4 regions of the Pseudomonas sp. B392_1p genome follow, and region 1 is predicted to be linked to each of the others. Evidence: predicted binding sites of a transcription regulator. Region 1 holds the regulator's gene; each other region holds the start of a gene.

Region 1 (3,576 bases):
AAGGCCTGGCGCATGCTGCTGGCGCATCTGGCCCGCAGCGTCCAGGTGCCGGACACCGAACCGCTGGAAGCGCGTGGGGTGATCGCGCTGGTAGGGCCTGCCGGGATGGGCAAGACCACCACGCTGGCGAAGATGGCCGCGCGCTTCGTGCTTAAGTACGGCGCAAAGAATGTCGCCTTGGCCAGCATGGATGGCTACCGGATCGGTGCCCAGGAACAGCTCAAGACACTCGGTCGGATTCTCAACGTATCGGTCACCCAGATCGAACCCGGCGAGTCGCTGGTCGCGGCAATCGAGCCGCTGGCCAAAAAGCGTCTGGTACTGCTTGATACCGCGGGGCTGCCCGCCAGTGACCCGGCCCTGCGCATGCAGCTCGAGGCACTGGCCAGTCGCAGCCTGAAGTCGCGCAATTACCTGGTGCTGGGTGCCACCAGCCAGGAACAGGTACTCAAAGCGGCTTATAACACCTACCAACGCTGCGGCTTGGCCGGCTGCGTGATTACCAAGCTCGACGAGGCGCTGAGCCTTGGCGAGGTGCTTGGTGTGGTGGTTGGGCAAAACCTGCCGGTGGCCTATCTGGCAGACGGCCCACGTATTCCGGATGACCTGCACATACCGCGCAGCCACCAGTTGGTGAGCCGCGCGGTGCGCATGCAGATGACAGAAGATCCCAGTGAGGATCTCATGGCCGACATGTTTGCCGGCCTTTATAACAGTGATGCGACGCGTCGCGTTGGATAGACCTGGGGAAGCAAGTTGTGGCCCTACGAGCATGTCACGCCAAAGAGCGGTGCCCGGGGTTACGGGCAGTGAGCGCAGAATGGCGAGGTTAAGAGAACATGGGTAGCTTGCATCCTGTACAGGTGATCGCCGTAACGGGCGGCAAGGGTGGCGTGGGGAAGACCAATGTCTCGGTCAACCTGTCGCTGGCCCTGGCCGAACTCGGCCGCCGGGTGATGCTACTGGACGCCGACCTTGGTCTGGCCAACGTGGATGTCATGCTTGGCCTGGCCACCAAACGTAACCTCGCCGATGTGATTGCCGGCGACTGCGAGCTGCGTGATGTGGTGTTGCAGGGGCCGGGCGGCATTCGCATCGTGCCGGCCTCGTCCGGCACCGCGAGCATGGTGCGCCTGTCCACTCAGCAGCATGCTGGGCTGATTCAGGCGTTCAGTGATCTCGGTGACAACCTCGATGTCTTGATCATCGACACCGCGGCAGGGATTGGCGAGGGAGTGGTGAGTTTCGTGCACGCCGCCCAGGAGGTTCTGGTGGTAGTCACCGACGAGCCGACCTCGATCACCGATGCCTACGCCCTGATCAAATTGCTCAATCGTGATTACGCCATGAACCGCTTTCGCGTACTGGCGAACATGACCCGTACTGCGGAAGAAGGACGCAATCTGTTTGCCAAATTGACCAAGGTGACTGATCGCTTCCTGGATGTCGCCCTGCAGTATGTCGGCGCCATTCCCATGGATGAGACGGTGCGCAAGGCGATGCAAAAGCAGCGCGCCGTCTACGAAGCCTATCCGCGCTCCAAATGTGCGCAGGCGTTCAAGGCCATTGCGCAACAGGTCGATAGCTGGCCGTTGCCTGCCAACCCACGCGGGCATCTGGAGTTTTTTGTCGAGCGACTGGTGAAAAGACCTGGTGATACTTCCGTATGAATTCCCAAGGACTTCGCATGTACAGCCGGGCACAGCCCGAGGATTCGCAAAGCCAACTCATTGAGCGTCATGCACCGTTGGTCAAACGTATCGCCTATCACCTGCTCGCTCGCCTGCCGGCCAGTGTGCAGGTTGAGGACCTGATGCAGGCCGGCATGATCGGCTTGCTGGAAGCGTCGAAGAAATACGACTCGGGCAAGGGCGCGAGTTTCGAGACCTATGCCGGTATTCGCATCCGCGGCGCCATGCTGGATGAGGTACGCAAGGGCGACTGGGCACCGCGTTCAGTGCACCGCAACAGCCGCATGGTCAGCGACGCGATCCGGGTTATTGAAGCAAGAACCGGTCGCGACGCTAAAGATCACGAGGTTGCTGCCGAACTCCAGTTAAGCCTCGAAGATTATTACGGCATTCTCAACGATACCTTGGGAAGCCGACTGTTCAGTTTCGACGACCTGCTGCAGGAGAACGAAGGCAATGCGGTGGATGAAGATCCCAACCATTCCCATCCCAGCCCTGCACGCGAGCATGAGGATGAACGCTTTCAGAATGCTTTGGCCGAGGCGATCTCCAATCTGCCGGAGCGTGAGCGTCTGGTGCTGTCGCTGTATTACGACGAGGAACTGAATCTCAAGGAAATCGGCGAAGTGTTGGGGGTCAGCGAGTCCCGCGTCAGTCAGTTGCACAGCCAGTGCGCCGCGCGGTTGCGGGTGCGGCTGAGCGCCTGGCGGGCACGCTGATCAGGGGTACGCTGGTTTTCGGGATATAGGGGGCGCAGTCCGGAGACCGGCTGCGTTTTTACACTGTGTGGAGGTCGAATTTGGACAAGAACATGAAAATCCTCATCGTTGATGATTTTTCAACGATGAGACGCATCATCAAAAACCTGCTGCGTGACCTGGGCTTCACCAATACCGCCGAGGCCGATGATGGCCTGACGGCGTTACCCATGTTGCAAAGCGGCAATTTCGACTTCCTGGTAACGGACTGGAACATGCCCGGCATGAGCGGCATCGATCTGCTGCGCGTCGTGCGCGCCGACGAGCGCCTGAAGAACCTGCCGGTTTTGATGGTGACTGCGGAAGCCAAGCGCGACCAGATCATTGAAGCGGCGCAAGCAGGGGTTAACGGCTATGTCGTCAAGCCTTTCACTGCTCAGGGTCTCAAGGAAAAAATCGAAAAGATCTTCGAGCGAGTCAACGGCTGACAGGCCTCGGAGGAACAATGGAAAACCGCGATGTGAAGGGGGAGCTGGAAACCAGCTTGATGCACAACGCCCGCGAGTTGATGAACAGCCTGGAGAATCGGCAGTTCGGCGAGGCCGTGCAGATCATCCACGAGCTCAACAAGGTGCGTGATCGCGGTCTGTATCAGGAAGTGGGCAAGCTCACCCGCGAACTGCATACCGCCATTGTCAATTTTCATATCGATCCGCGTTTGACGGATGGCAACGAGGCGTCGCAAATCACCGACGCCACCGAGCGCCTGTCCTATGTGGTAGAGATGACCGAGCGGGCGGCCAACCGGACCATGGATCTGGTGGAGGAGTCCGTGCCGATGGTCAGTGCGCTGCATGACGAAGCGAGCGCATTGCGCCAGGAGTGGCAACGCTTCATGCAGCGTGAAATGGATGTACAGGGGTTTCGCCATCTGGCCCGTCGCGTTGAGCAGTTCTTTGCCCGGTGCGAGCAGGACAGCGAGCGTTTCAGTGCGCAGTTGAATGAAATCATGCTGGCGCAGGACTTCCAGGACCTGACCGGACAGGTCATCAAGCGCGTCACCTCGCTGGTAACCGAAGTGGAAAGCGATCTGATCAAGCTGATGCTGATGGCCAGTGATGTCGATCGTTTCACGGGTATTCAGCATGACCATGCCGAACTGCGTGCGGAGCTAGACCAACAAAAAA
Region 2 (3,576 bases), on a different contig from region 1:
GGCTTCGAAATTGAGGTGGATGCCAATCTCACTTGGCGTCCTTTGAGCTGGCGCCCGCTGCCGGTGGTCCTGGCCCATATGGCTGACAAGACGGGTTGCGGTCAGTATCGGGTCATCCAGCCGTTCAATGCGGCAAAGGAGGCCGGGCTTATTGATGGTACGTTGTCAGGCAGGTTGCTTAGCATTCCTGAGCTGGAGCGTTATAACCCCGACTCCATTGTCCTGCAGCGGCAGGTGACGGATGCCCAATTGGAGATAGTGGGGCGGATGAATAAGTTCTCCAAGGCCTTCAAGGTCTTCGAGCTGGATGATTACCTGCCCAATTTACCGATCAAGAGTGTGCATCGAGGCCATATACCCAAGGATATTCTTAAGTCCATACGGCGTGGCCTGGGTTATGTGGATCGCTTTGTGGTGTCTACCGAGCCGTTGGCTGAGGCCTTTGCCGGTATGCATGCGGATATTCAGGTCGTCAAGAACCGCCTGGATCCGCGTTGGTGGACTGGCCTGAGCAGCGAACGGCGCGTGTCTGATAAGCCGCGAGTGGGTTGGGCGGGGGGTTCCAGTCATACCGGTGACCTGGAAATGATCGCTGATGTGGTCAAGGAATTGGCTAACGAAGTGGAGTGGGTATTCTTCGGCATGTGCCCGGACAAACTGCGGCCTTATGTGCACGAGTTTCACCCCGGAATCGATATCGAGGAGTATCCGGCTGCGCTGGCGGGCTTGAATCTGGACCTGGCGTTGGCACCGGTTGAGCCGAACCTGTTTAATGAGTGCAAGAGCAACCTGCGCTTGTTGGAATACGGCGCTTGCGGCTTCCCGGTGGTGTGCACCGATCTGGTTTGTTACCAGGGCGATCTGCCGGTGACACGGGTGAAGAACCGCTTCAAGGATTGGGTGGATGCGATTCGCATGCACCTGTCCGACCTGGATGCGACGGCGAAGATTGGCGATGAGCTACGCGCTGCTGTGCACAAAGACTGGATGCTTGAGGGGGATAACCTGGAACTGTGGCGCAAGGCTTGGCTGCCGGGTTAATCGCTAAGCAAAGCCCGCAGTGCCGCGGGCTTTTGCGTTTTGGTGGTTGCGTTCGGGTGCACGGGATCGCAGGGCGCAGCATTACCGACGTGCTGGCACTGATATCGACGCGGCCAGCAGTAGGCTACGATTCCTCTCGCTCAACTCGTCCCTGCAGCCCCGGAGAAGGGGGTTGGGGAGTAACCCGGATAACGTCGTGCTATATGGTTGCAAATGTGCACCAGGACACGTAGTGGCGTGGTAATGGCGAAAAAAGACGCAGGTACCCCTAAAGCATCCGCGAGAGTCGACGATAACCCTTATGACAGTTCTCCAGGCCACATCAGGCGCAAGCCGAGGGCGTGGGAACCTTAAGCCAACCCATGAGGATTCCATAGATGGCTCTCTCCGTTAATACCAACATTGCTTCCCTGACTACTCAGAAGAACCTGAACCGTGCTTCGGACAGCCTGTCCACCAGCATGCAGCGTCTGTCCAGCGGCCTGCGCATCAACAGCGCCAAGGATGATGCCGCCGGTCTGCAGATTTCCAACCGTCTGACCAGCCAAATCAACGGCCTGAACGTTGCCACCAAGAACGCCAACGATGGTATCTCCATCGCACAAACCGCTGAAGCGGCCATGGGCGAATCCACCTCCATTCTGCAGCGCATGCGCGAACTGGCTCTGCAGTCCGCCAACGGTTCCTACGGTGACGAAGACCGCGCCTCCATGCAGGCCGAGTACAGCGCGCTGACCTCTGAGCTGAACCGTATCGCCGAAACCACCACCTTCGGTAGCCGCAATCTGCTGGACGGCTCCTTCGGTACCACCGCCTTCCAGGTCGGCGCCAACGCCTACGAAACCATCAACATCAGCATGGACAGCGTCGCTGCCAACAAGATCGGTTCCAACCAGGTCGGTTCGGCCAGTGGCGGCGCCGTGGGCACCACTCCCCTGGCATCCGGTAGCGCCACCATTGTCGGCGGCGGCCAGGCTGTAACCGTGTCCTATGACGCCAGCGGCTCGGCCAAGAGCATTGCCCAGGCAATGGATGGTGCCATCGGTGGTCTGAGCGTCTCCGCTCGTACCGTTGTCACCCTGGACGGCGATGCCCTGAGCTCCGGCTCCGTGGGTAACTTCAAGCTGACCGTGGGCGAAGAGTCCATCGAAATCCTCGGCGCCACCAGCGAGCAGCAACTGTTCGAACAACTGCGCGACAACGCCAGCAAGCTGAACGTGACTGTTGCCTACGACGGCAAGGAAATCAGTGTCATCAACGAAGCGGGTGAGAACTTCGAAATCGGTGCCGCATCGGGTGTCGCCTTTAGCGCTGGTGGCATCAACGTTTCCGTACAAGCCGGCGATGATACCAAGACCGCTGCTACCGCTCTGGTAGACACCCAGATCATTCGCGGTGAAGTCAACGTTGACTCCTCCAAGGCGTTCTCCATCACCGGTACTGGCTCTGCTGCCACTCTGTTCGGCGCGACTCCGGTTTCGTCCACGCTATCGACCGTCAAGGATTCCGACATTCGCAGCGCTGACTCTGCCCAGCAATCTCTGTTCATTCTGGACAAGGCCATCGCTCGCATCGACTCCCAGCGTGCTGACCTGGGTGCCGTACAGAACCGTCTGGACAGCACCATCAACAACCTGACCGCGATCATGGAAAACTCCACTGCTTCCCGTGGCCGTATTCAGGATGTCGACTTCGCTTCCGAAACCGCCGAGCTGACCAAGCAGCAGACCCTGCAACAGGCATCCACTGCGATCCTGGCTCAGGCTAACCAGCTGCCGTCCGCTGTACTGAAACTGCTGGGTTAATCACCCTTGCGGTAACAAGAGAGGGCGCCTGGTGCGCCCTCTCTTTTAGCCGAGGAAATGTTAGATGGACGTCAGTCTCTCTCTCAATGCGCTTTATACAGTGCCAAAGCCCCAGACGCCCGAGGCCGAACAAGCCAGGCAACTCAAGGGGCATGAAAACAAGCCGAAACTCCAGGTCGAACCCGAACGCGAGCGCGTGGTAGAAGCGATCAAAAACATTCAGGAGTTCGTCGATGAGGCGCAGCGTGGTCTGCAGTTTTCCATCGACGAAGACTCAGGGCGCATCGTCGTGAAGGTGATAGCCCGGCAAACTGGCGAAGTGCTTCGCCAGTTGCCATCCGAGGAAGCACTCGAACTGGCCAGACGTCTACAGGATGCCGGCAGTTTGTTGTTTACCGAGCAGGTATAGCTACCCCGACGGCAAGAGATTTTTATAGAGCGGACGGATCATGTCGCTGACTAGGCTTGGTTCGAATCTTGCTCTATCAAGGTTAAGCGTCAGCAAATCAATTGGAGTTCAACATGGCGATCACCACTATTACTGGTCTGGGCTCGGGACTGGACATCAATAAACTGGTCCCGGCGCTGGTTGAGGCTGAAAAAGCGCCAAAGCAGTCGCAGATCAATAATCAGAAGGTCCGCACAGAGACCCAACTATCAGCGGTCGGCATGTTGAAGAGTGCGCTGGAAACCTTTGAGTCCTCGTTGCTGGCACTGAAAAGTAGCTCCA
Region 3 (3,576 bases), on a different contig from region 1:
AATGAGGATTTCCTGCTGAATCTTCGGATTATCCGCCACCACGCAGGCGATGCCGCTCTCATCGAAGAAGCGGCCAACCAGCGTCTCGTGGGCGCGCTCGACGACTTCCGCCACAGCGCCCTCGCGACGTCCGCGCCGGTCAAAGCCAGCCACCCGTGCCAGCACCTTGTCGCCATCAAAGACCAGGCGCATCTGCGCTGGACTGAGAAACAGGTCGTCACTGCCGTCATCGGGGATCAGAAAACCGAAGCCGTCACGATGCCCACTGACGCGCCCGCGAATCAAATCCAGTTTATCCACCGGGGCATAAGCGCCACGCCGGGTGTAGACAAGCTGGCCGTCGCGCTCCATGGCGCGCAGACGGCGACGCAGCGCCTCGAGCTGCTCGTCGGTGGTCAGCCCGAACTCATCGACCAATTGCTCGCGGCTTGCCGGAGCGCCACGCTCATCCAGCCGTAGCAGAATCAGCTCACGGCTGGGAATGGGGTTATCGTATTTTTCCGCCTCGCGGGCGGCCTCGGGATCGAGGGATTGCCAATCGGCCATTAAGCGAAGTCACCTGTATATAAAAGGGGCAGGACCGCCCTGTTGCTATTGAAGCGCGAAATGCTGTCCGACGGCAGCCTTCCCTGAACAATTATTTTCACCATCAGGGGTTTACAAGCCAAATGCTCAACCGTATAGTTCGCGCCCACAACGTTGCAGAGACGTTGTAACACGGAAATAAGTAAGTATCATTGTTTCCCGTGCCCAGGTGGCGGAATTGGTAGACGCACTAGGTTCAGGTCCTAGCGGTGGCAACACCGTGGAAGTTCGAGTCTTCTCCTGGGCACCATTTTTCTGTAATCCATGTCGCAAGACCGGGATTTAGTAGCAACGAAGCCGCCGGCTTCGCACCGAGTGAAATCGGTAACCGGCGAACAAGTCGATGAGCGATCATCGCAATGTGCCCAGGTGGCGGAATTGGTAGACGCACTAGGTTCAGGTCCTAGCGGTGGCAACACCGTGGAAGTTCGAGTCTTCTCCTGGGCACCACTCTTCTAAAAAAACCGAGCTATCCAGCTCGGTTTTTTTTCGTCTGCATTTTGCCTTCGACAACATCAGCCTAGATATACAGCTCTTCGTGCCGCTGCCGATTACTTGTTAACGCAAACACAGTCGTTTGCCGCAGACTTTCGGACACTCCATGAACGCATTTATCAACTCTTCGCTGCGCAGTCTCGGCCTGCGCACGCTGAGCCATCAGTTTCTGTTTTCCTATGGCCTGATGTTCGTGCTGGCCCTGATCAGTACCGCCAGCCTCTACGCCAGCCTCTCGGTCTCGCCAGAAACCATCAACGTCGCGGGCGCTCAACGCATGCTGAGTCAGAAGATCAGCAAGGAAGCCCTCCTGCTGCAAACGGGGACCATCGAGCGCAGCCTTTTGCTGGCCACCATTGAGCAATTCGACAAAGCCCACCGCGACCTGCTGCACGGCAACCCGCAACGCGGCATCAGCCAAATACAAGTCCCCGCCATTCAGACCCAACTGCAGGCCGTTGGCGGTCACTGGCGAACCCTGCGCGATCAGGTACAGAACCTCAAGTCTGGCGATCAGCTTGACCTGCGACGCTTGCAACAGAACTCCGTGACCCTGATCAAGGAAATGAACGACGCGGTCACCCTGATGACCCGGCACGCAGAGAGCACTCAGCGCCAGCAACTGCAGATAGCCTTTGTCGCTGTGCTGGGCATCCTTTTACTGGTCGCCGGCGGGCATCAATTCGGCATGCAGCCGCTGATGCGCGAACTGCGCAACGTCGAGCAAAGCCTGCGCCGTGTCGCCGACGGCGACCTCACGCAACATCTGCATTCGAACTGGAAGGACAACGAGATTGGCCATATCGTCCATGCCTGCAATCGCATGTCCGAACAGGTCCGCGAATTGCTCGCCCGGGTCAAACTGACCAGCGAGAAAACCAATCAGCATGTTGAACACACCCTAAACAGCCTGCAGACGTCAGAACGCAGCGCTGCCAGTCAACACTCGGAGCTGGACCAGGTCGCCACGGCGATGAACGAGATGAGCGCCAGTGTCGCCGAAGTCGCCCGCCACGCCAGCGACGCCGCTAACGCCGCCCAGGCCGCCGAACGAAATACTGAACAAGGCCAGCAGGCAGTTGAGCGCAGCACCCAATTGCTCACGGCTTTGAATTCCCAGATGGAAGAAGCAGGCAAGCAGATGCAAGCCCTGGAAACTGAAAGCCTGGAGGTCGGCAAAGTCTTGGAAGTGATCAGCGGGATTGCCGAACAGACCAACTTGCTGGCATTGAATGCGGCCATCGAAGCGGCGCGAGCCGGCGAGGCCGGACGCGGCTTTGCCGTTGTCGCCGACGAAGTGCGCACCCTGGCCAGCCGCACCCAAGAGTCCACTGGCGAGATCGGCAGCATCATCACCCGCCTGCAGGACCGCGCACGCGACTCCCTGCAACACATGCAGCGCAATGCCGCCCAAACCAGCAGCAATCTGCAACAGAGCCGACAGGCCTCGCAACTGCTGGACACCATGGCGCAGGACATGGACGCGATCAATGGCCTGAATCTGCAGATTGCCTCCGCAGCCGAGCAACAGAACCTGGTCGCCCAGGACATCGATCAGCGCATCACCCAACTGACCGCACTGGCCAACCAGTCACACCGCGACAGCGAGGATGCGGTGCACAGCAGCCGGGAAATCCGTAACGGCATGGATAACCTCAATCAACTGCTCAATCGCTTCAGAACCTAAGCTCCACGCAGTATTCGCAGGCACAAAAAAACCGCCCTGAAGGGCGGTTTTTTCACATCAGCCAACGCTTAGGCGTAAGGATGACGCATCACGATGGTCTCGTTGCGGTCCGGGCCGGTGGAGACGATGTCGATCGGTGCGCCGACCAGCTCCTCAATGCGCTTGATGTAAGCACGAGCATTGGCTGGCAGGTCTTCCAGTCTCTGGGCACCAACGGTGGATTCGCTCCAGCCGGGCATTTCTTCGTAGACCGGCTGCAGCCCTTCGTAGCTGTCGGCCTCGGTCGGTGCATCGCTCAACAGCACGCCATTGGCGTCCTTGTAGGCCACACACAGCTTGACGGTTTCCAGGCCGTCGAGCACGTCCAACTTGGTCAGGCACATACCGGAAAGGCTGTTGATCTCGATGGCGCGACGCAGAATCACCGCATCGAACCAGCCACAACGACGTGCTCGGCCCGTAGTGGAGCCGAACTCATGGCCCTTGCTGGCCAGACGTGCACCGATGTCGTCGAACAGCTCGGTGGGGAACGGACCGGAACCGACACGGGTGGTGTAGGCCTTGGTGATACCGAGGATGTAATCCAGGTACAGCGGACCGAAACCGGAACCGGTGGCAGTGCCGCCCGCGGTGGTGCTGGAGCTGGTCACGTAAGGGTAAGTGCCGTGATCGATGTCCAGCAGCGAGCCTTGCGCGCCCTCGAACATGATGTAGGCACCCGCCTTGCGTAGCTCATGCAGTCGCGCGGTGACATCCGTCATCAGCGGCTTAAGGATGTCAGCGTAAGCCAGAGCTTCATCCAGAGTTTT
Region 4 (3,576 bases), on a different contig from region 1:
AGCTGGCCTCGTGGCGTTCTTCGTAGTGCAAGTGGCGCAGCTCAGCGGCCAGCACCAGAGTGGCTTCGGGCAGGGCAATGCTCAGTCGTTCGTAGACTTCGCCGCGCTCCAGAACGCTCAGCACGTTGCCTGGAAAGCGCAGCTTGCAACCGGTGGCCGAGATGTCCAGCAGTTTGCCGACCAGTGAGGGGGAGAGCAGGCTGCCGGCCAGATTGATCGTGGGGATCTGGCTGGGCTTGAGGGGGGCGCGGTAGGCGTCACGGCGCTGGTGATAATCCATTTCCTCAGGCAGCTCGATCCAGTAGCAGCGATGCCCCTGATGTTCGCCGCGGCGAATCTGGGCACGCTCGGTACGCCAGGCCATGCGTATGCCTTCGTGATACCCCTGGACATGGAAGCTCTCACCCCCTAGCAGGCGGGCCTCGCCGTCGGCAGGTACCAGTTCATCCAGCGCGAGCAAGCCACGCTCCCGATCAAGATCCACCAGAAGGCTCTGGTAGTGCTGAGTTTGGCCGTCGAAGGTGATTGTCAAACTATCCAGGCCTTGCTGGAGCAGCTTTAAACTGGCGAGGATTTCCAAGGGTTCCCGGAGTATCACCGGGCCTTGGGGCGCGTTGTCATCATCCAGGAATTTTGACACTGTCTCGAAGTCTCCGAACGGTACGACACCGACCTGCCCCTGCGAGCATCGAGGCAGATCAGTTTATTAATTCAGGCCAGATTGATGGGGCGCTGGCGGGCTATGTTACCGGTGCTCTGACCGCGACGGTTATAGAGCCCGGCGGTGTCATTCTTGCCGCGCACGATCATCAGCAACCCTTCGACACTGCTCTGGCCATGCTGGATGAGGCGGCCATTGCTCAGGTTGGCTTCCTGGCAGCGCTGCAGCAGTTCACTCAGGGTATCGGCACTTTCCATCAGTGCGGGGCCCTGCGGCGAGCGTTGCGCAAACGCTTGCAGGCCATCACGGTCGGGCGTCAGTTGCAGACCACGCAACAGCTCGCTGCGCTGCTGGCGATGCTGCTCAAGCAGGGCAAGCAGCTGTTGTTTCTCTTCCAGCAGTTCTTCCAGCAGCGCCAGCTCACTGCGACTCAAGGCCTGATACTCGCTGTCGAGCAGCGCGAGCAGACGCTCAGCGCTGGCGATATCGTCATTGAACTGCTGCAAAAGGCTTACTGCTGGCATAACAACCTCTGTTGAGCGGGCGTCCTGCTCCCTCGCGGGTCAATCAGCGCAGGGTTTCGAAACCGAGCAGCTTGCTGGCCACGCGCTGGCTGTCGACCTGATAGCTGCCATCGGCGATGGCTTGCTTGATTTGTGCCACGCGTTCGTGGTCGACACTGGGCTGGCTACGCAATTGATCGCTGATCTGCTGCAACTGTTGAGCCTCAGCACTGAGAAGTACCGGCTCGCCACTTTTGGCCGGTGTTGCAGGCTGGGCCAGCGCGGTGTCGATCGGCGGCTGCGCCGCATTGCTGCGGTTTGTGCTGGGCGGGACGGGGGTGCCGTTCGACCGCTGAATGTCGATAACCATGATTCGCTACCTCGGACGGGTGTATGGACGCATGCCATTATTCTCGGCCAGGGCGGCAGGAACTTTAGTGCGATCCGATACGGTTTTGCGTTTCGGGTCACAGTTTAAAGGATTTAAACAGTTCTTGACGGTTTAGAGGTCCACTTCCACCTGTCCGGGGCCACTGATCCTGGCCTTGATGATGCGTTGGGAGCCCAGGTTGCGTACCCGGATCTGTTCACCTGGCGCTCCGTTGCTCAGCGCTTCGCCGGGCATGCGTACATTCAGGCCGCTGTTGCGGGCGCTGATGACGACCTGATCACCTTTGCTCACCACATCGGCTCGTTCCAGGTGGTTGGGGGTGAGGATCTGGTCGGCGGTGACGGGGCGCGTCAATTTGTAGCCCAGGGCCTGATCCAGCTCGGTCAGATAGCCTTGGCTGAGCTGGCCGACGTCGCGCTCCGCCAGGCGGATATCTGCAAAACCGATGGTGCTTGAGCGCGCCAAGGGGCGCGCGACGGCGACTACGTCGCGATACAGGCGCACTTGGGCGGGGACAAAGACGCTCCAGGGCGAACGACCGCTGCAGCCGACGCGCACGGTGACCCGGCCGATGGGCTGTGGCGGGTTTTCCAGGCTGGCATACAGGGGTTGGTCGCAAAACGGCATGCGCAACCGTGGGTCCAGTCGGTTCATGTCGATTTCATGGCGCCCGGCGATGGCGCTGCGCTGCAAGTAGTCGGCGACAGTGGCCTCAAGAAATGCCTGGGCTGTGCCGATAAGCTGATCAGGTAGCGTTTGTGGTGTTGGCGCCGCCTGTGACGAGATGCTGTGCAGCACGGCAACGCAGGCGAGGGGCTGAGCAAGCCTGGATAAACGTCGTAAAAATGACAGGGCAATCTTCATGCCCTAAAAGAAGCAAAGTACGTGCCGCCAGGTAAAAGGCGAGCATCGAACTTTGGTGCGCGTGTGGGTAAGCACGGCGGCACTTTCCGTCCCTACCTGAACATACAACGTTCTATTCATATCAAGGGAGCCGGCATGGCTGGTGTAATGGACTCGGTAAACCAGCGCACTCAGCTGGTCGGACAGAATCGCCTGGAGCTCTTGCTGTTTCGTCTCGACGGCAGTCAGCTGTATGGCATCAATGTCTTCAAGGTCAAGGAAGTACTGCCTTGTCCCCGTCTGAATGTCATGCCCAAATCGAGCGCGGTAGTGTGTGGCGTGGCGAATATCCGTGGCGGAACCGTTCCGATTCTCGACCTGTCGATGGCTACCGGCCGTCGCGCTCTGACCGAGCGGCAGAACAGTTTCGTCATCATCACCGAATACAACTCACGCGTGCTGGGCTTCCTGGTGCGCTCGGTGGAACGCATCGTCAACCTCTACTGGCATGAGGTGCATCTGCCGCCCAAGGGCACCGGACGGGATCATTACCTGACTGCGGTGACCCATGTGGATGATCGGCTGGTGGAAATCATCGATGTAGAAAAGATTCTTGCCGAAGTCATACCGACCAAAGAAACGGTCTCTGATCACGTCATTTCCGCGCAGGCTCAGCAGTTTGCCGAGACTCAGCACGTGCTGGTGGTGGATGATTCATCGGTTGCCCGCAAGCAGCTGATTCGTTGCCTGGAAAGCCTTGGCGTCGAGGTCACTGCTCTGTGCGATGGTCGCCAGGGACTCGAGTATCTGCAAAACATGCTCAACGAGGGGCGCAGCCCTGAGAAGGAGCTGCTCATGGTCATTTCCGATATCGAAATGCCGGAGATGGATGGGTACACTCTGACCGCAGAAATTCGCCAGGACCCGCGCATGAGCAAGCTGCATGTGCTTTTGCATACCTCGCTGTCAGGGGTGTTCAACCAGGCGATGGTCAAGAAGGTGGGTGCGGACGACTTCCTCGCCAAGTTTCGCCCGGATGAACTCGCGACCCGAGTCATCGAGCGAATCACTGCGCAAAGCAACTGAGAGCTGCGGTTTTCGGCATTCCATAACGTTAAAGGCGGGCTAGGTGTCTTCGGGTAATTTGGATTTTGAACTGTTCCGGGACTTTCTGGAAA

What was found. The regulator FliA, encoded in region 1, starts transcription of late flagellar genes. The targets are predictions, from matches to a motif close to CTAAAGTTTNNNNNNNNNNNGCCGNTAA.
Region 2: the regulator FliA is predicted to act here: its motif matches at 1,310-1,337, upstream of ACTV8E_RS17860 (flagellin).
Region 3: the regulator FliA is predicted to act here: its motif matches at 1,112-1,139, upstream of ACTV8E_RS16670 (methyl-accepting chemotaxis protein).
Region 4: the regulator FliA is predicted to act here: its motif matches at 1,575-1,602, upstream of flgM (flagellar biosynthesis anti-sigma factor FlgM).

What each region holds. Positions count from the first base shown of each region.
Region 1 is NZ_JBQPXM010000006.1:143,441-147,016, reverse strand. It holds gene flhF (flagellar biosynthesis protein FlhF) at 1-741, shown strand, start outside; gene fleN (flagellar synthesis regulator FleN) at 840-1,670, shown strand; gene fliA (RNA polymerase sigma factor FliA) at 1,667-2,410, shown strand; gene ACTV8E_RS10845 (chemotaxis response regulator CheY) at 2,503-2,877, shown strand; gene ACTV8E_RS10840 (protein phosphatase CheZ) at 2,895-3,576, shown strand, end outside.
Region 2 is NZ_JBQPXM010000014.1:52,203-55,778, reverse strand. It holds gene ACTV8E_RS17865 (glycosyltransferase) at 1-1,041, shown strand, start outside; gene ACTV8E_RS17860 (flagellin) at 1,419-2,846, shown strand; gene ACTV8E_RS17855 (flagellar protein FlaG) at 2,911-3,255, shown strand; gene fliD (flagellar filament capping protein FliD) at 3,369-3,576, shown strand, end outside.
Region 3 is NZ_JBQPXM010000012.1:105,358-108,933, reverse strand. It holds partial or broken gene rnr (ribonuclease R) at 1-546, opposite strand, end outside; tRNA gene ACTV8E_RS16680 (tRNA-Leu) at 749-835, shown strand; tRNA gene ACTV8E_RS16675 (tRNA-Leu) at 949-1,035, shown strand; gene ACTV8E_RS16670 (methyl-accepting chemotaxis protein) at 1,187-2,767, shown strand; gene ACTV8E_RS16665 (adenylosuccinate synthase) at 2,836-3,576, opposite strand, start outside.
Region 4 is NZ_JBQPXM010000005.1:83,558-87,133, reverse strand. It holds gene ACTV8E_RS09020 (flagellar brake protein) at 1-640, opposite strand, end outside; gene ACTV8E_RS09015 (flagella synthesis protein FlgN) at 712-1,185, opposite strand; gene flgM (flagellar biosynthesis anti-sigma factor FlgM) at 1,229-1,534, opposite strand; gene flgA (flagellar basal body P-ring formation chaperone FlgA) at 1,667-2,419, opposite strand; gene ACTV8E_RS09000 (chemotaxis protein CheV) at 2,555-3,484, shown strand; gene cheR (protein-glutamate O-methyltransferase CheR) at 3,528-3,576, shown strand, end outside.